2 regions of the Roseburia intestinalis L1-82 genome follow, and region 2 is predicted to be linked to the other one. Evidence: riboswitches for the same ligand, from Rfam matches in the RefSeq annotation. Region 2 holds a riboswitch; the other holds the start of a gene.

Region 1 (9,884 bases), 1.3 Mb from region 2:
CAATTCGTCGGTGCAGTCGAGATAAAAAATAACGAGTGTTTCTGTCTGATATGGAACGACCCAGAGGGATGCGATGCCAAAGGAACAGAGAACCAATAAGCCATATCCGATAAAACTGAGCAGAATATAAAGCAGACGCAGACGGTTGCCGTGCATGAGAAGTCTGCATTCTTTAAAAACTTCCAGACATTTAAGCTCAGGATGATCGAGTGTGATATATCCGATAAAATGATAGGTAAGCATAAAATAACAGCTTAAGATCAGAGAAAGGATTCCCGTCGCTGCTGCAATTACAATAGAAACCACTGAAAAATCTGCGATCACTGCATAAGTAAAACCACCGATCACAGGAATCATGGAAACAAAGATCATCAGTAAAAATAAAAATCCCGCGATAAAAAATCGGTCTGTATTTTTCTTAAATGGATCAAAAATATCGCGGACGAGAAAATCATTTCCGCGTGTCATGGACAGATGGATCTTTGCCACGCCGCATCCTAACACAAAAGAGACAACAGATATGAGAAGCTCTGCGATCAGTGAGATCACAAGCTGCATATTTGTCGGATTATCTCCCATGGAAAACGAAAATGGAGATTCGATCACAGTTGCGATCAGTGTTGTGGCAGCAAAAGCTGCCATCGGAACACGGTATCTGTCATTTAAAATATCACGCGCAATGCGTTTGAGTTCTTTTGATGTGCGTTTCATTCGGTAAATAACTCCTTTTAGATCATACAGCAGCGGTTACAGCGTTGCTGCAATTAGAATAAATTATAGCATAGGTGGCGGGGGGTTGTATAGATGTGTATTTCTGATAAAATGTGGGGGAGGGTGTTGATGGCAAATGGTGTGTGTTAGTGTTTTGGTGGGCAAATTGCACAAACCAGTCTCAGCTTTGTGCGATTTGCCAGCCGCTACTTTGTGAAACATCATTTGCGTCAACACTTAAAAGATATACTTCAATGGGAAAAGAACAGGATTAAGATATCAAATGGAAAAAAGAAATAATAATGAACATAAAAAAATAGATAATGTTTTATATATACTTGGTCTGAGCGGCACAGTCATCTGCTGCGTGTATCTGCTCATTTCAAAAATAACCGGATTTCGTATCGAAAACTATCTCTACCCGTGCCTTTTCCACACCGTAACCGGATACTACTGTCCGGGCTGTGGAGGAACCAGAGCGGTATGTGCTCTCTTTCAGGGACATTTTCTGATATCCTTTTTGGAACATCCGTTTGTACCGTATGCAGCAGTACTCTGCGCGTGGTTTTTATTAAGCCAGACGATCGAACGTCTCTCACACCATAAGCTGCCGCTTGCAATGCACTATAAAGACCGTTACCTCTGGATCGGACTTGCAATCCTTATCATCAATTGTATGGAAAAAAATATCGTCCGCCTCTTCTGGGGTATAAGCCTTTTATAATAGAAGATGCTGATAGAAAAAATAGCGGCGCAAAATCTGCCACCCACGAACCTTCAAACCACCTTTTGTCCCCCTGAATCTCCCACAAAAAACTCAGTTCTGCGGAAACAGCATATTATAATCAATCCCCAGCGATGTACAACTTTCCCGCATCATATTTTCAATTCCACCATAGTAAACGTTAGCGAATACCACCGAATAAATTAAGAGCAGCACAATAATGCCAAGCGCTACGCTGCTTAAAGTAAGCCCAAGCTTTGCACGCCCGGAAAATGTTGTCTCACCGCCGCGTGAGAGCAGTGCAAACACGATGCCGAGCGCACCGCAGATTAATGCCGGATAAACCAGACAGAACGTTGAAAGTGCAATGATCCCCATGATAAGGGAAAGATTTTCCATATGTTTTGAATGCCGGTCAGGCGTTGGTCTGTAAAACTGATGATCCATAAATAAGCCTTTCTGAAAATAAATAATATGATGTGGATAGTGTATCATGCGGTGTGGAAAAAAACAATGTTACCTTGAATCACTGTGGACATTTCGTTATAATAAAGATATTGCGTCGGAGAAAACGTTAAAATCCGGTGAGAAAAAAGGAGTAACTATGGATATTATTGCAAAGATTTCCGAGGAACTCGGAATCCGTAAAAATCAGGCTGAAGCAGCCGTAAAGCTGATCGATGAAGGGAATACCATCCCGTTTATTGCCCGTTACCGCAAGGAGGCAACCGGAGCACTTAACGATGAGGTGCTTCGTAATTTATATGAGAGACTGACTTATTTAAGAAATCTCGAGGAGCGCAAGGAGACGGTTCTTGCAGGCATTGAAGAACAGGGAAAACTGACAGACGAATTAAAAGCGCAGATCATGTCTGCCGAAACAATGGTTGTGGTGGAGGATCTCTACCGGCCGTACAAACCAAAGCGCCGCACCAGGGCGACGATCGCAAAAGAAAAAGGATTAGAGCCGCTTGCCGGCATCATCACGTTACAGATGTTAAACACATCCTTAGAGGAGGAAGCAGAAAAATTTGTTGATCCGGAAAAAGAAGTGACGAGCGCAGAGGATGCGATCGCCGGGGCAAAAGATATCATCGCGGAGAGCATTTCGGATGAGGCGGATTACCGCAGCCGGATCCGTGATCTGACGGTCAAAAAAGGACGCATGATTTCTGCGGCAAAAGACCCGGAAGCAGAGTCTGTCTATGAGATGTACTATGAATTTGACGAGCCGGTGGCGAAACTTGCCGGACACCGTATTTTAGCGTTGAACCGTGGAGAAAATGAAAAATTCCTGACGGTAAAGATCGAGGCACCGGTCGAGGATATTTTGCGTTACCTTGAAAAAAAGGTGATCGTGCGCGACAACCCACAGACGACGCCGGTATTAAAAGAAGTGATAGAAGATGCCTATGACCGTCTGATCGCACCTGCCATTGAGCGTGAGATCCGCAGTGACCTGACCGAAAAAGCCGAGGATGGTGCGATAAAAGTATTCGGGAAGAACTTAGAGCAGCTTTTGATGCAGCCTCCAATTGCAGGACAGGTTGTACTTGGCTGGGACCCTGCATTCCGTACCGGCTGTAAACTTGCCGTGGTGGATCCGACCGGAAAAGTGCTCGATACGACAGTCATTTACCCGACTGCACCACAAAATAAAGTGGAAGAGGCAAAAGCGGTTTTAAAGAAGCTGATCTCAAAATATCACATCACACTGATCTCACTGGGAAATGGTACAGCATCCCGCGAGTCCGAGCAGGTGATCGTAGAGTTATTAAAAGAGATCCCGGTCAAAGTACAGTATATCATTGTCAACGAGGCAGGAGCTTCCGTATATTCTGCAAGTAAACTTGCAACGGAGGAGTTTCCACAGTTTGACGTAGGACAGCGAAGCGCGGCATCCATGGCACGCCGCCTGCAGGATCCGCTTGCAGAGCTTGTAAAGATCGATCCGAAATCGATCGGTGTCGGTCAGTATCAGCACGATATGAACCAGAAAAAATTAAGCGAGGCACTCGGCGGAGTCGTGGAGGACTGTGTAAACAGAGTCGGCGTTGATTTAAATACGGCATCTGCATCCCTGCTTGAATACATTTCCGGTATCAGCAAGGCAGTTGCAAAAAATATTGTGGCATACCGTGAGGAAAATGGCCGGTTTGAGGCGAGAAACCAGCTCTTAAAAGTAGCAAAATTAGGACCGAAAGCATATGAGCAGTGTGCAGGTTTTCTGCGCATCAACGATGGTAAAAATCCGCTGGATGCGACCGGTGTACATCCGGAGAGTTATGCAGCGGCAAAGACACTGTTAGAGCGTCTCGGCTATACGACGGAGGATGTGAAAGAGCGCAGATTAGACGGCATTTCCAAAAAAATTTCCAACTATAAAAAGCTGGCAGAAGAACTTGGCGTGGGAGAGATTACACTGCAGGATATCGTAAAAGAACTTGAAAAACCGGCGCGTGATCCGAGAGAGGATATGCCAAAGCCGATTTTGCGCAGCGACGTCCTTGAAATGAAGGATTTAAAACCGGGCATGATCTTAAAGGGAACGGTCCGGAATGTGATCGACTTTGGAGCATTTGTGGATATCGGAGTCCATCAGGACGGACTGGTACACATTTCACAGATGAGTGACCGTTTTATCAAACATCCGCTGGAAGTGGTCAGTGTCGGCGATATCGTTGAGGTAAAGGTATTGGATGTTGACCTGAAAAAACAGCGCATCGCACTCACGATGAAAATTAATGGTTGACAGATCAGAAAAACATGCATACAATAGAGAGCGTAAAAATAATATTAATTCTTCGGGGCAGGGTGATGCAGTAAGATTTGCAGATTCCCGACCGACGGTGATGTAGAGTCCTGATAATGATCAGAGTCATTTACAAAGTCCGTGACCTGCTAAGGCAGCTGATCCGGTGAGATTCCGGAACCGACAGTATAGTCTGGATGAGAGAAGATAAGCATGTGAATGATAAGACGTCAGAAAAGACGTTTCTGTTACATGATAGAACCCCGGATGATGGTTACATCCGGGGTTTTGTCGTATTCAGACAGCAGAATGCTCACAAAATGTGCATTTTATTGTATGAGATATTTCGCAGACAAAAACACGCTTACAATCCCTCGCATTTTCCGAAAAGAGAAAAGGAGACGAGTGAAATGGATGCAACAAATAAAACAGTAACCGTAAAAAGAGTCAATGTAAGATATCTGACAGTGACAGCTATGCTTTCCGCAGTGGCATATATCCTGATGTTTCTGGATTTTTCCGTGCCGTTTATGCCGTCATTTATCAAGATGGATCTCTCAGAACTTCCGGCACTGATCGGATCATTTGCCATGGGGCCGCTCTGTGGTGTGATCATCTGCCTGGTAAAAAATGTACTTCATCTGTTCATTACATCCACAGGAGGAGTTGGAGAGCTTTCAAACTTTATTCTGGGTGTGGCATTTGTACTGCCGGCAGGGCTTCTTTATAAGTACAAAAAGACAAGAACGACCGCACTGATCGGTTCCATTGCAGGAGCAGTGATCATGGGTGCTTTCAGCATTGTTTCAAACTACTTTCTGGTATATCCGGTCTATTACAATTTCATGCCACAGGAGGCAGTGCTTGGAGCATATCAGCTGATTGCTCCGTCCATGAAGAGTATTTTACAGTGTTTAATCTGCTTTAATATGCCATTTACCTTTATTAAAGGAATGTTTTCCGTAGTCATCACATTTGTGACCTACAAACACATTTCTCCGATCTTAAAGGGAAGACAGTCATAAGCAGGAGCTAACAGAGGTTTCGTTACTGTTTACAGTCAGGCATTTTCTGAACTGAAAATGCCGTATGATACAGTGGTGGTAGCAGATTTTGCCGATTTGGAATGCGAAGCATCGGCAAAATCCGTTACTGGAACGAGGTACGAGTGGACAGTAACGAGTTTTCAGAGAGAAAAGACGCAGAAAAAGAATGCGTCTTTTCTTTTTTTTCAAAAAATGTTATACTAAGCTGATTCTAAAATGGTGGGGGATTGACGATGAGATTGGAATTTGATATAACATTGACCGCAAAGGACATGTTTCGTTTTAACCTGTACCAGACATACACTGGTGCATCCGGGTGGATTTCCGTGATAGCGGCAGTCGTCTGTTTTGCTGCGGCAGGTACAAAATACAGTGAACGCGGAGCATCCTATACGGTTCTTGGTATTTTGCTTGGAGCGCTGATACTGTTTTACATGCCGGTGACACTTTATCTTCGTTCGAAACAGCGCATTGCGGCGTCAGAGGTATTGAAAAACAGCCTGCATTACTGTGTGGACGGAGAAGGGATTTCCGTGACACAGGGGGATGCAGATGCAAAACTGATGTGGGATCAGGTCTATAAGATGGTGTCCACGAAAAATAATGTGCTGGTGTACAGCAACCGTGTGAATGCCTATGTGATCCCAAGGCAGCAGTTAGGGGAAAAATGCCGTGAACTTGCAGAAATTGCAAAAGAAAAACTGCCGAAGTACCGTGTGAAATTAAAATAAATTTGTGCATGGCAGATATTTTACCTCATAAAAACATGGAGGACTGAATTATGAAAGAAACCGTTTATGAGACATTTTCCGCGGCAGAGACACATGCGCTTGGGAAAAAGATCGGGGAAACGGCGAAGCCGGGAGATGTGTACACGCTTGTGGGAGACCTTGGCGTTGGCAAGACTGTTTTTACACAGGGAATCGCAGACGGACTTGGCATCACAGAACCTGTGTCGAGCCCGACTTTTACGATTGTACAGGTGTATGAAGAAGGAAGAATGCCGTTTTATCATTTTGATGTATACAGGATCGGCGACATCGAGGAGATGGACGAGATCGGTTATGAGGATTACTTTTACGGGGAAGGTCTGTGCATGATCGAGTGGGCAAACCTGATTGAAGAGATCCTTCCGGATAAACGCTATGATGTGACGATTGAAAAGGATCTTGAAAAAGGATTTGATTACCGGAAAATTACCATAAAAGAGCATGAGGGCTGATAAAACAGTTCGTTCATGCGGGAATGGAGCTTACAATGAAAATTTTGGGATTAGACAGTTCAGGACTGGTGGCAAGCGTGGCAATCGTATGTGACGATAACATGCTTGGCGAATATACCGTCAATTATAAAAAAACACATTCACAGACGCTTCTGCCAATGTTGGATGAAGTGGCAAAGATGATAGAGCTGGATCTAAATTCGATCGATGCGATCGCAATCGCAGGAGGTCCGGGATCATTTACCGGGCTTCGGATTGGTTCGGCAACGGCAAAAGGACTTGGACTGGCATTAAATAAGCCGATCATCAACGTGCCGACCGTAGATGCGCTTGCGTATAATCTTGTCGGACATGCAGGACTTGTGTGTCCGCTTATGGATGCCAGAAGAAACCAGACTTACACGGGACTTTATTCTTTTGACGGCAATGAGATGGAAGTATTAAAGGAACAGTGCGCAGTCGGAATTGATGAGATCATTTCGATTGTAAACCAGTTCGAACAGCCGGTTACTTTTTTAGGGGATGGTGTGCCGGTATTTCAGGAGTATATAGCAGAAAACTGCAGTGTACCGTATACATTTGCCCCTGCACACGTCAATAAACAGAGAGCAGGAGCGGTTGCGGCACTTGGCATGAAATATTTTGCAGAGGGCAGATCAGAAACCGCTGCAGAACACAAGCCGGAATATCTGCGCCTGTCCCAGGCAGAGAGAGAACGAAAAGAGGGCGGATTAGCATGATCACAGTCAGAGCCATGCAGGTAAAAGATGCAGAACAGGTAAGTGAACTGGAAAGAATGATCTTTTCACAGCCATGGAGTTATCAGGGATTTGTGGATTCACTCAGTCTGCCGAACACGGTTTTTCTGGTTGCGGAAGAAAATAATAAGATCTTAGGATATATCGGAATGTATTTATCCATTGATGAAGGTGAGATCACAAACGTGGCGGTTTCACCGGAAATGCGGTGCCATGGCATTGGCGGCATGCTGCTTGCGGAAGCAAAAAAAGAGGCAGAGAGCCGCTCGGTCGGCAGAATCGTGCTCGAAGTCCGTTGTTCGAATGACAGTGCAATCCGTCTGTATGAGCGCAATGGATTTGTAAATCACGGCGTGCGGAAGGGATTCTATGAACTTCCGAAAGAGGATGCCTATATTATGATATATGGCCAATAATTCCCACTACATAAGGCAGAATCTTGTTTGTATAATATAGATATTAATAGATATCTGTGGACAGCATAGGTTTTCGTGGACAATGTCTGTCTGTATTGCAGAATGGGAAGGCAGAAAAAATGAGCAGAAAAGATCAGAAAATATATTGTAACTGTTGTGGAAAAATGATTTGTCTGTTATCTGAGAAGGACCGCACTTCATTCCTTACGGTGGAGAAGGAGTGGGGGTATTTTTCCGATAAAAAAGACGGGAGGATACACAGAATGGATATCTGTGAGTCCTGCTATGAAAAAATGGTAGAAAAATTTGTGATACCGCCGGAGGAAAAACAGGTAACAGAGTTTGTATGAAAGGAGTAAAATCTATGCCCGGTATGCTGGGCATTGCTCACCAGATGGCAAATTTTACAAAACAAAATTGCATTTTGCTCCGCAAAACAAGGAGTAAAATCCTCTCCTCGCCAGTGGGCTCGGATTTTGCTTCGCAAAACAAGGAGTAAAATCCTCTCCTCGTCAGTGGACTCGGATTTTGCTCCGCAAAACAAGGAGGATTATATGTTAGACGTATGTCTTTTGGGAACTGCAGGCATGATGCCGCTGCCGCACCGTTGGCTGACGGCGTCACTGATGCGTTATAACGGGAGCAGTTTACTTATTGACTGTGGAGAGGGAACCCAGATCGCAATCAAGGAAAAAGGATGGACTTTTAAGCCAATCGATGTGATCTGTTTTACACATTATCATGCGGATCATATCAGCGGACTGCCGGGATTGCTTCTTTCCATGGGCAATGCAGAGCGGACAGAACCTCTGACTATGATTGGACCAAAGGGATTAGAGCGTGTAGTCGGGGCACTTCGGATGATTGCACCGGAACTGCCGTTTGAAATAAGATATATTGAAATAATGGAACCGGAAGCCGATATAGAAATAAACGGATATCATATCCATGCGTTCCGCGTCAACCATAATATTACCTGCTATGGGTATACCGTGGAGATCAGACGTGCCGGAAGGTTTTCCGTGGAGCACGCGAAGGAACGTGAAATTCCACAAAAATACTGGAACAGACTTCAAAAAGGGGAAGAGATCGAAACGGAAGATGGGGCACATTATACCCCGGATATGGTGCTTGGTGCTGCCCGGAAAGGGATCAAAGTAACTTACTGTACCGATACCAGGCCGACGGAATCACTTGTTGCTTCTGCAAAAAATTCGGATCTTCTGATCTGCGAGGGTATGTATGCGGAAAAAGAAAAAATTGCAAAAGCAAAACAGTACAAGCATATGACTTTTTATGAAGCAGCGGAAGTGGCAAAAAAAGCGGAAGTCGCAGAAATGTGGCTGACCCATTTTTCACCGTCACTGGTGCATGCAGAAGATTATATGCCGCAGGTAAGGGAGATTTTCCCCAATGCTTTTCTTGGAAAAGATGGAAAGAGTGTGGAACTGATGTTTGAGGATGAGAAAAATTGAGAGGGGGATTCATATGAAAAAGAATGGACAGAAAATCATTTTTGCAGTTGTATGTGTTGTGATCATTGTGGGACTTTTCTGGTATACTGCGGCGAAAAAGGGAAATTCGGCAGAAAATAACGATGACCTTACGGAAGTAGAGAAAGTGATTACCAAGAATCTTGAAAAGAATTACCCGGAAACACCAAGAGAAGTTGTGAAATTTTATAATCGTATTATTACCTGCTTTTATGATGAAGAGTATACAGATGACGAACTTTATGAGCTTGGCGATCAGGCAAGACTTCTGATGGATGATGAACTGTTGGAAAACAATTCCAGAGATGATTATTTTAAAAGCCTGAAAGCCGATATAGAAGACTATCACGACAAGTCGAAAAAGATAGAGTCCTCCTCTGTGTGCAGCAGTGATGAGGTAAAATATCAAAAGATTGATGGGGATGACTGCGCTTATGTGACGGCATCTTATTTTGTGAACGAAAATAAAAGTTATACCCGTACAAATCAGACTTATGTGCTTAGAAAAGACAAAGACGGAAAATGGAAGATTTTAGTATTTTATCAGACCGAAGGAGATACGGAAGATGAGTGACAAGGAGATAAAGATTCTTGCAATAGAAAGTTCATGTGATGAAACTGCGGCAGCAGTTGTGGTAAACGGCAGGGATGTCAGATCCAATGTGATTTCATCACAGATTGCACTTCACACATTATATGGCGGTGTCGTTCCGGAGATTGCTTCGCGAAAACATATTGAAAAAATCAATCAGGTGATCGAGC
Region 2 (9,884 bases):
CGGGGCGCTTTTTATGGGCATGCTTTTCTGGGCAGGAAATAAATTCCAGCAATATGATCTCTGTTCTTTCATTCTGATGTCAGGGCTGAATGGAATTTTTCTTCCAGTTACGTTTCTGCGCTCCGGAGGCTTAAAAAGCGGTATGCCGCTTTGGTTTGTTCTTGGTTTCATCTCGCTTTTTTTCCTGCTGCGGGGGAAAAGTCTTGCCGCGGGAACTGTTATAACGATCATTGCGGATGCGTATTGTTTTTACACTGCATATGTTCATCCGGAACGGATCACTTATATGGAATCGGAATCTGTAGTTTATGGGGATATTATCGTGAGTGCGGTCATAACCATCTTTCTGACCTGTGCGTTTATGTTTATCCAGATCACACTCTCTGAATATCAGAGAAAAGAAAATGAAAAGCAGCAGGCGGAGTTAGTTGCCGCAATGAATACACAGAGCCGTTTCCTTGCAAATATGAGCCATGAAATCCGTACGCCGATCAATACGATCATAGGATTAAATGAAATGACACTTCGGGAGGAGAATCTGTCAGACGATATTATTGAGAATGCCAATAATATCCAGAGTGCAAGTAAGATGCTTTTGTCCCTGATCAATGATATTTTAGACCTGTCCAAAATTGAGGCGGGGAAAATGGAAGTTGTTCCGGCGCGTTATGAGACAGGAGAATTATTCAGTGAAATTGTAAACACGACCTGGATCCGTGCACATGAGAAAAATCTGGAATTTTGTGTCAATGTATCTGAAAAACTGCCATCCATGCTTTATGGCGACGAGATGAGGATCAAACAGGTTTTAACCAATATTTTAAGTAATGCGATCAAGTATACGCAAAAGGGATCCGTCACGCTGTTTGTGGAGAGTGAGCAGACGGGAGCGGACGAAATCCTTTTAAAAATGGCTGTGATCGATACCGGTATGGGAATCCGTCAGGATGATATGAAATACCTGTTTGACAGTTTTAAACGGGTCAATGAAGGCAGCACAAAAGGAATCGAGGGAACAGGCCTTGGACTTTCTATCTGCAGCCAGCTTGTAAATCTGATGGGTGGTCAGATCACGGTTGACAGTATTTATCAGAAAGGTTCTACATTTACGATTACGATTCCACAGAAAATTGTAAATGCCACGCCGCTTGGAAATCTCAATTATAATAGTTCATCAAGACATCAGAGATCCTCCTATAAAAAGAGTTTCGAAGCACCGGAAGCAAAAGTTCTTGTTGTGGATGACAATGATATGAATCTGCTTGTCGCTAAAAAACTGCTTCGGGAAACCAAAGTCCAGCTTGCATTGGCGCATAGTGGAATGGAATGTCTGAAGCTGACGGCAAAAAATAATTACGATGTGATTTTTATGGATCACATGATGCCAGAGATGGATGGTGAAAAAACCATGGATCTGGTGCGCAACCAGCAGGGTGGATTCTGCCGCAAAACGCCGATTATTGCGCTGACTGCCAATGCAATGTCTGGTGCAGAAGAAAAGTATCGTAAAATGGGATTTTCTGATTATCTTGCGAAACCGATCAATGGAATCCTTTTTGAGGCAATGCTTCTCCGTTATCTGCCAAAAGAGCGCATTGAATATATGATCGATCCGGATGAAGTCAGTGAGATGGACGGATTCCGTATTCTGGGCCAGAAGAAAAAGCAAAGGCTGATCGTCAGCACGGACAACGTTGTGGATCTGCCGAATGATGTGATCCGGCAGCTTGGAATACCGGTCATGCATTATTTTGTAAATACGGAATATGGGCATTACGAGGATATGGTGGAAATCCATTCAGACAGTCTGCTGTCTTATATTGAAAAAGATCAGTATGCTAAGTCGGAAGCACCGACAGTCGGGGAATATGAGACATTTTTTGGAAATCTGCTTGAGGAGGCGGAACAGGTACTGCATATCAGTATTGCTTCAGGATCCGGAAAGGGATTTGAGAATGCAAGCCAGGCGGCAGCCGGATTTTCCCATGTGCAGGTGTTTGATTCCGGTCATTTGTCGAGTGGTACAGGCCTGATGGTTATGCATGCGGCGAATATGGTGCTGAAAAATAAGGATCTGGATGAAGTATTACAGAGTCTGGAAGCAATACAGCCTAAAATACAGACAAGCTTTATTTTAGACAGTTCGAAACAGCTTTACCGCAGTGGACTTTTAAATAAGCAGGTATGGAAAATGACAGAGATGCTGCAGTGTCATCCGGTTCTGGCATTGCACAAAAAGAAAATTGTACCGGCAGCGATCTTTTTTGGAAATACACAGGATGTTTATAAAAAATATATACACGCGCAGATGGCGCGATGGTCGCCGATTGATCAGAAAGTCTTATTTATAACATCTGCGGGTTGTTCGAAAGAGACGAAAGATATGATTTTAGAGGAAGTGCAAAAGTATAAAAAATTTGATCAGATCTACATGCAGGAGGCATCAGCAGCGATTACAAGTAACTGTGGAGCCGGCTGTTTTGGACTTATTTATATGCTGCAGTAAAATTTGGTCTGAAAAACAGTATTGACATTTTAAGAAAGCGTGTTATACTCAGACACATAAAAATAGAATATGATCTTCAGGGCAGGGTGTGATTCCCTACCGGTGGTATAGCCCACGAGCCGTAAGGCATGATTCGGTGTAATTCCGAAGCCGACAGTATAGTCTGGATGAAAGAAGATATGGATAAGCAGGATTTAAAGGATCGTTTTAAACGGTTGGTAAGATAATGCATACATGGCTCTGAAATAGTTTTATTTCAGAGTCTTTTTATTTGTGACAATAGAATGTTCGCGGAGCGCGTATTTTATTGCTGCAAAAATTAGATATCCTGCCGGATATCAGAAACGGAAAAAAGTTTCGCATGGTATCCCGGTTTTTAAAATATGTCATTTTAGAAATCCCTAAAATCCGGTTTTAAGAAGCTCTGAACGATCGTGTTCAGAGCTTCTTTTTATGGCAATAGAATATTCCCGGAGCGTGTATTCTATCGTCATGAAGCAACAGAGATTGCAGATTTTATCTTGCAGGAAAGGGAAGGTATTCATGCAGCAGGAAAGATATATGCGCCGGGCAATGGAACTTGCAGAGCTTGGCAGAGGATGGACAAAGACAAATCCGGTGGTCGGTGCGGTTCTTGTAAAAGAGGACAGAATCATCGGGGAAGGCTATCATAAAAAATTTGGCGGACTTCACGCAGAGCGGGAAGCGCTGGCGGATTGCAGGAGCAGGGGAGAGGATCCGGCAGGAGCAGATCTTTATGTGACATTAGAACCGTGCTGCCATTACGGGAAAACGCCTCCGTGTACACAGGCGGTCATAGAAGCCGGGATCAGCCATGTGTTTGTTGGGGCGGAAGACATCAATCCGCTTGTGGCGGGAGCCGGGATCCGGCAGTTAAGGGAGCAGGGCATCCTGGTGACGGAAGGAGTTTTACAGGAGGAATGTGAGTACCAAAATCGGGTATTTTTTCATTATATCCAGACAAAACTGCCCTATGTGCGGATGAAATATGCGATGACACTGGATGGAAAAATAGCGTCGGCATCCGGAAAATCGCAATGGATCACCGGAGAGGCGGCAAGAGAACAGGTACACCGCATGCGGCATGAAATGACCGGAATCATGGTTGGGGCAGGCACGGTAATCGCGGATGATCCAATGTTAAACTGCCGTCTGCCGCAGACAAAAGACCCGGTCAGGATCGTCTGTGATACGACATTGCGGATACCGCTTAAGAGCCGGATCGTGCAGACTGCAGAGGAGCAGAATACCATCATTGCAACCTGCTGTCAGGATGAGGCGAAGATCAGGGAATATCAGAAATATGGATGCCGGATCATAGTGACAGAACATGCGGATGGAAAAGTGGATTTAAAAGAACTGATGCGGCAGCTCGGAGCAGACGGGATCGAGAGCGTATTGCTTGAGGGCGGTGCCATGCTGAACTGGTCGGCGTTAGAAGCCGGGATCGTCAATGAGGTGTATGCGTATGTGGCACCGAAACTGTTTGGCGGAGCAGATGCCAAAAGTCCGGTTGCAGGAATAGGCGTGGATTATCCCGATGACGCGTATTGCCTGGTCAGTCAGAGGGTACAGCAGGTGGGGGAGGACATTCTGATCGCCGGGGAACTGAAAAATAAATGAGAGGGAAACAGATACATAAGGTTTTGAACATACCGTAAAAAGCAGGGAGGGGAGAAAACTTGTTTACAGGAATTGTGGAAGAGGTCGGAAGGATCATAACAGCAGACCGGAAAGGCAATTCTGCCAGACTGAAAATAGAGGCAGAAAAAGTATTAGAGGATATCAAAATTGGTGACAGCATTGCCGTAAATGGAATCTGTCTTACAGTGACATCTTTTGGAAAAAACTATTTTACCGCCGATGTAATGCACGAAACGCTGCGGAGGTCATCGATTGGAGAAGCAGCGGCGGGAAGTCCGGTGAACCTGGAACGTGCGATGGCGGCAAACGGCAGATTTGGCGGTCATATCGTGACAGGACATATTGACGGAACCGGAACGATCTGTGAGGTCAAATCAGACGAAATCGCGATTTGTTATTCCATGAAAGCACCGGAGAAGATCATGCACTACATTGTTGAAAAGGGTTCTGTCGCGGTGGATGGGATCAGCCTTACGGTTGCAAAAACGACACAGACGAGTTTTATGGTGTCTGTCATCCCGCATACGGCGCAGTGTACGGTTCTTGCACACAAAAAGGCGGGGGATACGGTAAATCTGGAAAATGACTGTATCGGGAAGTACATTGAGCATTTTTTGAACCGGAAGAAAGAAAAAACAACGGAGAGTAAGATCACGAAGGAATTTTTACTTTCCAACGGATTTTGAAAGGAAGAAGTATAATGAGGAAATTTGATACAGTGGAACAGGCATTGGAAGAATTGAAAAAAGGAAAAATTATTCTTGTGACAGATGATGAAGACCGTGAGAATGAAGGGGACTTTATCTGCGCGGCAGAGTTTGCAACGACAGAAAATCTGAATTTTATGGCGACATATGGAAAAGGGTTGATCTGTATGCCGATGTCAAAGGAGATTTGTGAAAGATTAAAACTCCCGCAGATGGTGGCAGACAATACAGACAACCATGAGACCGCATTTACCGTATCGATCGATTATGCCGGTACAACGACCGGAATTTCGGCGGAGGAACGCGGCATGACAGCAAGGCACTGCATCAGTGAGGATGCAAAACCGGAAGACTTTCGCAGACCGGGACACATGTTTCCTCTGCTTGCAAAAAAGAATGGTGTGTTAGAACGTAACGGTCATACAGAAGCGGTCGTTGACCTGATGCGTCTTGCGGGCTTAAAAGAATGTGGACTGTGCTGTGAAATCATGCGTGAGGACGGAACAATGATGCGTACAACAGAACTCATGGAACTTGCAGAAAAATGGAATATCTGTTTTATCACGATCGCGGCAATTCAGGAGTACCGCAAAAAACATGAGAAACTGGTAGAGTGCGCAGCAGTCGCAAAACTCCCGACAAAATATGGAGAATTTAAAGCGTATGGTTATCAGAATATTTTAAACGGGGAACATCATGTTGCGCTGGTAAAAGGTGAGATCGGAGACGGAGAGGATGTGCTGTGCCGTGTACACTCCGAGTGCCTGACGGGAGATGTATTCGGATCCCTTCGGTGTGACTGCGGGGAACAGCTTGCTGCGGCAATGGAACAGATCGAAAAAGAAGGCCGCGGAATCCTGCTTTATATGCGGCAGGAGGGAAGAGGCATCGGGTTACTGAACAAGCTGCGCGCCTATACATTGCAGGAGGAAGGAATGGATACGTTAGAGGCGAACCTTGCGCTCGGTTTTGCAGGGGATGAGCGGGAGTATTACATTGGAGCACAGATCTTAAAAGATCTCGGAGTAAAAACACTGCGGCTTCTGACCAATAACCCGGATAAAGTTTACCAGTTGAAAGATTATGGCATGGAAATCAAAGAGCGCGTGCCGATCCAGATGAAGGCGACACCGTATGATCTGTTTTATCTGCGGACAAAACAGGAAAAGATGGGGCATATGCTTCGTTTTGAATAAGAGGATAAATATAATATTAAGTATCTATGGTATCAACCTGACATCAACATTATAAAAAAGGAGATAAAAAAATGAACGTTTTAGAAGGAAAATTAACAGGGGCAGAGGACATTAAGATTGGGATCGTGGCAGCGAGGTTTAATGAATTTATCGTGTCAAGACTGATCGGGGGTGCACTTGACGGGTTGAAGCGCCATGATGTACCGGAGGAGCAGATTGATCTGGCATGGGTGCCGGGGGCATTTGAAATACCGGTGATCGCAGAGAAGATGGCGGCAAGCGGAAAGTATGATGCGGTGATCTGCCTTGGGGCAGTGATACGCGGGGCAACGAGCCATTATGATTATGTGTGCAGTGAAGTTTCCAAAGGGATTGCAAGTGTTTCCTTACAGAGCAAAATTCCGGTTATGTTTGGCATCCTTACGACAGACAATATTGAACAGGCAATCGAGCGTGCCGGAAGCAAGGCGGGAAATAAGGGATATGAATGCGCTGTGGGTGCGATCGAGATGGTGAATCTGATGCGTGTAATGGAAAAGTAAAGAAGAGACCAGGCGGGGCCAGATGTTTCTGGATTCTAAGCTGCCTTAAAAATGGTTCGTTCCAGGATTCTAATTAAAAGGGAGCATCCCAAAGTTTGTGTAAACCTCCAAACTGATGTAAGATAAAATTACTCAGCTTGGAGGTTATTTTTATGGCAAGAAGAAAAGACAGCCCACAAAAAGCAGCAATGAGAGAAATTTGAAGAGCGTCTGAACGGACGCAACCTGTAAAACCAGCTTGTTTTGGGCAGGTCTTATTGACATGCCCAAAAACTCCTGTATAATGCAGATATGGGCAGAATCCGGAAAATCGACTCTGCCCATTTGTAACTATTCACAAATCTTATATCAGTTTTTAGCGTTTACACAAAACTTGAAACGGTCTCGGGGCTGTCAAACTATCTGATTAAAATCAGCAGTGTCTCAGCTCCTTTTTTATAGATTTTTCTATATCTTGAATGATTGCAAAACTGTATTACTGACTCAAGGTTCGAACCACATCCTTATATCGTTCCGATTTGCTTACTTTATCCTCTTTTGTGACACCGTAATATCTGTATATATCTTTATAGATACTCTGAAAGTTTTTAACCACCTTTTTATTTCCACCAGCCCCACCGCCAATATATGCATATTTTTTTTCGATAACAATATACATGGTATCATTGATATCATCAAATGCTTTTTTGAATTTATGAAAGTCAATATCAAATTCTGTCGAAGGGATTTCCATTGCCCTCTGCATTCGCTCCTCGCTTTGCCTGATATAAGCCTCCACATCTTTTGGCGATTCGCTCTTTAATTTAGGACATGCAGTAGATTCTCCTAATAATTCTGGAGCATATTGAATGATAAAAGAGGCTCTCATCTGCTGATATTCTTCTGGAAATTCTTCAGCATCCTTATCGACTTCAGCAAACCTATATCTATTTACGATATACTCTATTACTTCATCCAAACTATGACTTTCACATGAAAGGGTTTTATCCACATAGAACCGCTTAATTTTATTTTTTGCTCTTTGAATTTTCTGTTTTAGAGTAAGTTTTGCATTTTTCTTAAAAAAAATGGAGGTCGGTCCATCGGCTCCTCCAATAACAGAAACTGCGCTCGCGCTTTTTTTCATAAACACCTGTCCTATTCAAAATAAAATTTATCATCCTAATAAACTGGAATTTACGATACCTTATACATATCGTTTTTATAAAACATTATTGCATCTTTTTTATTTGCATTTTTTAAGACAATAAAAACATTATATACATCGGGAAATGGCGAAACCATACCCATACATGACATGCCAAACATTAGTCCATTTAGTTCTCTATATTCTGCCGGACTAACAATAAAAATCAATAATGGTATTATTCCAAGCACAAATGGTAATAGGCACATTACAATAAACCTTCTTCGCTTCAGAGGATATGATGCTAATGCAACAAATGATATCTTACCCGTTATTTTACCTATCGTAACCAGTGCGTTTCTCGGATAGACAATCCCATGTAACCACTCGTGTATCACCAAACAAATATACCCCAGGCAAAAACCAATCAAAATAAATACATGCGAAATAACAACTGTCTTGTTCATAACTGTTTTACACAGCATCGTTACAAACATTAAAATACATAATACCGCTGCAATAGGTGCCGCTTTTTTCATCATCTCTTCAATGCTCTGAGGTGTTTCTATTTTAACAGCATTCTTTGGTAAAATACCTGTCTGATACTCACTTATATCTTCAATAGACATTTTTAATTTTATCATTACCAATTCACCTCCAAAAAGAGTAACAAACTCCGATTGTTGCTTACATTATACTTCGTCCATCTCTCTAAGGACAGTGGGATGTTGTGATGAAAGTGAAAGAGATCGCTTACCTGTCAGACAATTCATCTTACTATATTTTTTGCACGATAAATTTACTGATTTAATATCTCTGCAATCGTGTTTGGTGCATATTTATTGAGTTCATGTCCTGCATTTGGAACGATGTGCAAAGTAGCTTGGGGTAGCAATTCTTTTAGCCTTTTAGAAGCCTTTAGATTGGTAGTATCCTTTTTGCCACACAAAATTGTTACTGGACAACGAATATTATTTAATTGCAAAGTAAAATCCAATGACCGCATAGAGTGAGCCAATTTTATGGTGCTGCTTTTTGATAGTCCCATACTTTCAAAAACCTTGTTTGGCATACAACGGAAGATAAGATTTTGAAAATCTATCAGTAAACTTGGAACTTTATATTGTGCGCCAATCAAAACCAGCGAATCCACTTTTTCCTCATGTCGAATAGCAAAATCAATCGCAAGAAGCGCACCTAACGAAAGACCGCAGATACGAAGCGGCTCTTTTACTTCTGAATACCGCTGTTCTAAATCACCCAAAATCTGCGAATAGGATATTTCATCTTCTGTTGAAGAAAAAAGTTCTGGGCAATCGACATCAGAAATTGATAGTTGTTGGACTACTTTTTTCCAGTCCTGTGCAGTTTGTCCCAACCCATGTAAAAAAACAGTTTTCATTAAACGCCTCCTAAGCTCAAGATAACCATCAATGCACAAACAAACTTGAATTTACTTGCTTTTCTTCTCTTTGCTGCGTCTCACTAATGCGATAAATAGTTCAATGACTCCGCCACATAGCCATATGATACCTAACGCAATATTTTCTGCCCAGAACCAAAACGGTGACATAACAATCCATGTAATCGCTAAAATAAAAATTCCCCTACTGCTCATGATTTTCCTCCTGAAACTCCGATTTATTGATTCCATTTTAACACAGGATATAATGTAATCAAAATTATTTTACAAAAAAACAAGCCCAATAGCAGCATCTTGCCACATATCGGACTTGTCTGTTATTTTGATTTTTTAATAAAGCTATCTGCCAAGTGTGTCAGAGATATTTTCGGAAGATTTCACTTCAGTACTTTCAGAGGATTTCATTTCTGTACTTTCAGAGGATTTTACCTCAGTGTTCTCAGACGATTTCACTTCAGTACTCTCAGACGATTTTACCTCCGTATTTTCGGACGATTTTACCTCCGTATTTTCGGACGATTTTACCTCCGTATTTTCGGACGATTTCACTTCCGTGCTTTCAGAAGATTTCATATCTGTCTTTTCCGAAGAAGGCATGTTCAGATTCCATGTGGATGCAGGGACTGGTACTTCGGTTGTTTCGGTCGGATCTTCTGTCTCTGTCTCATGGATCACATCCGGATCCTCATAGACAACCTCGTCTGCTCCGGCACGAAGCA

Evidence for each region. A riboswitch is a leader RNA that binds a small molecule or an ion and turns the genes downstream of it on or off. The one in region 2 is predicted to bind FMN.
Region 1: linked by a shared signal. The riboswitch ahead of RIL182_RS16800 (ECF transporter S component) and the one ahead of ribD (bifunctional diaminohydroxyphosphoribosylaminopyrimidine deaminase/5-amino-6-(5-phosphoribosylamino)uracil reductase RibD) in region 2 are both predicted to bind FMN.

Annotation. Positions count from the first base shown of each region.
Region 1 covers NZ_LR027880.1:3,566,743-3,576,626, reverse strand. The annotation lists gene RIL182_RS16820 (DUF975 family protein) at 1-711, opposite strand, end outside; gene RIL182_RS16815 (DUF2752 domain-containing protein) at 995-1,435, shown strand; gene RIL182_RS16810 (hypothetical protein) at 1,529-1,882, opposite strand; gene RIL182_RS16805 (Tex family protein) at 2,040-4,187, shown strand; FMN riboswitch at 4,232-4,400, shown strand; gene RIL182_RS16800 (ECF transporter S component) at 4,598-5,212, shown strand; gene RIL182_RS16795 (YcxB family protein) at 5,467-5,964, shown strand; gene tsaE (tRNA (adenosine(37)-N6)-threonylcarbamoyltransferase complex ATPase subunit type 1 TsaE) at 6,015-6,455, shown strand; gene tsaB (tRNA (adenosine(37)-N6)-threonylcarbamoyltransferase complex dimerization subunit type 1 TsaB) at 6,491-7,195, shown strand; gene rimI (ribosomal protein S18-alanine N-acetyltransferase) at 7,192-7,629, shown strand; gene RIL182_RS16775 (hypothetical protein) at 7,749-7,979, shown strand; gene RIL182_RS21385 (hypothetical protein) at 7,976-8,128, shown strand; gene RIL182_RS16770 (ribonuclease Z) at 8,184-9,104, shown strand; gene RIL182_RS16765 (DUF6715 family protein) at 9,118-9,696, shown strand; gene tsaD (tRNA (adenosine(37)-N6)-threonylcarbamoyltransferase complex transferase subunit TsaD) at 9,689-9,884, shown strand, end outside.
Region 2 covers NZ_LR027880.1:399,736-409,619, forward strand. The annotation lists gene RIL182_RS01980 (DegV family protein) at 1-2,506, shown strand, start outside; FMN riboswitch at 2,575-2,689, shown strand; gene ribD (bifunctional diaminohydroxyphosphoribosylaminopyrimidine deaminase/5-amino-6-(5-phosphoribosylamino)uracil reductase RibD) at 3,050-4,150, shown strand; gene RIL182_RS01990 (riboflavin synthase) at 4,210-4,857, shown strand; gene RIL182_RS01995 (bifunctional 3,4-dihydroxy-2-butanone-4-phosphate synthase/GTP cyclohydrolase II) at 4,872-6,074, shown strand; gene ribH (6,7-dimethyl-8-ribityllumazine synthase) at 6,146-6,616, shown strand; gene RIL182_RS02005 (hypothetical protein) at 7,092-7,742, opposite strand; gene RIL182_RS02010 (DUF3267 domain-containing protein) at 7,793-8,386, opposite strand; gene RIL182_RS02015 (alpha/beta fold hydrolase) at 8,542-9,144, opposite strand; gene RIL182_RS21075 (hypothetical protein) at 9,196-9,360, opposite strand; gene RIL182_RS02020 (sulfatase-like hydrolase/transferase) at 9,505-9,884, opposite strand, start outside.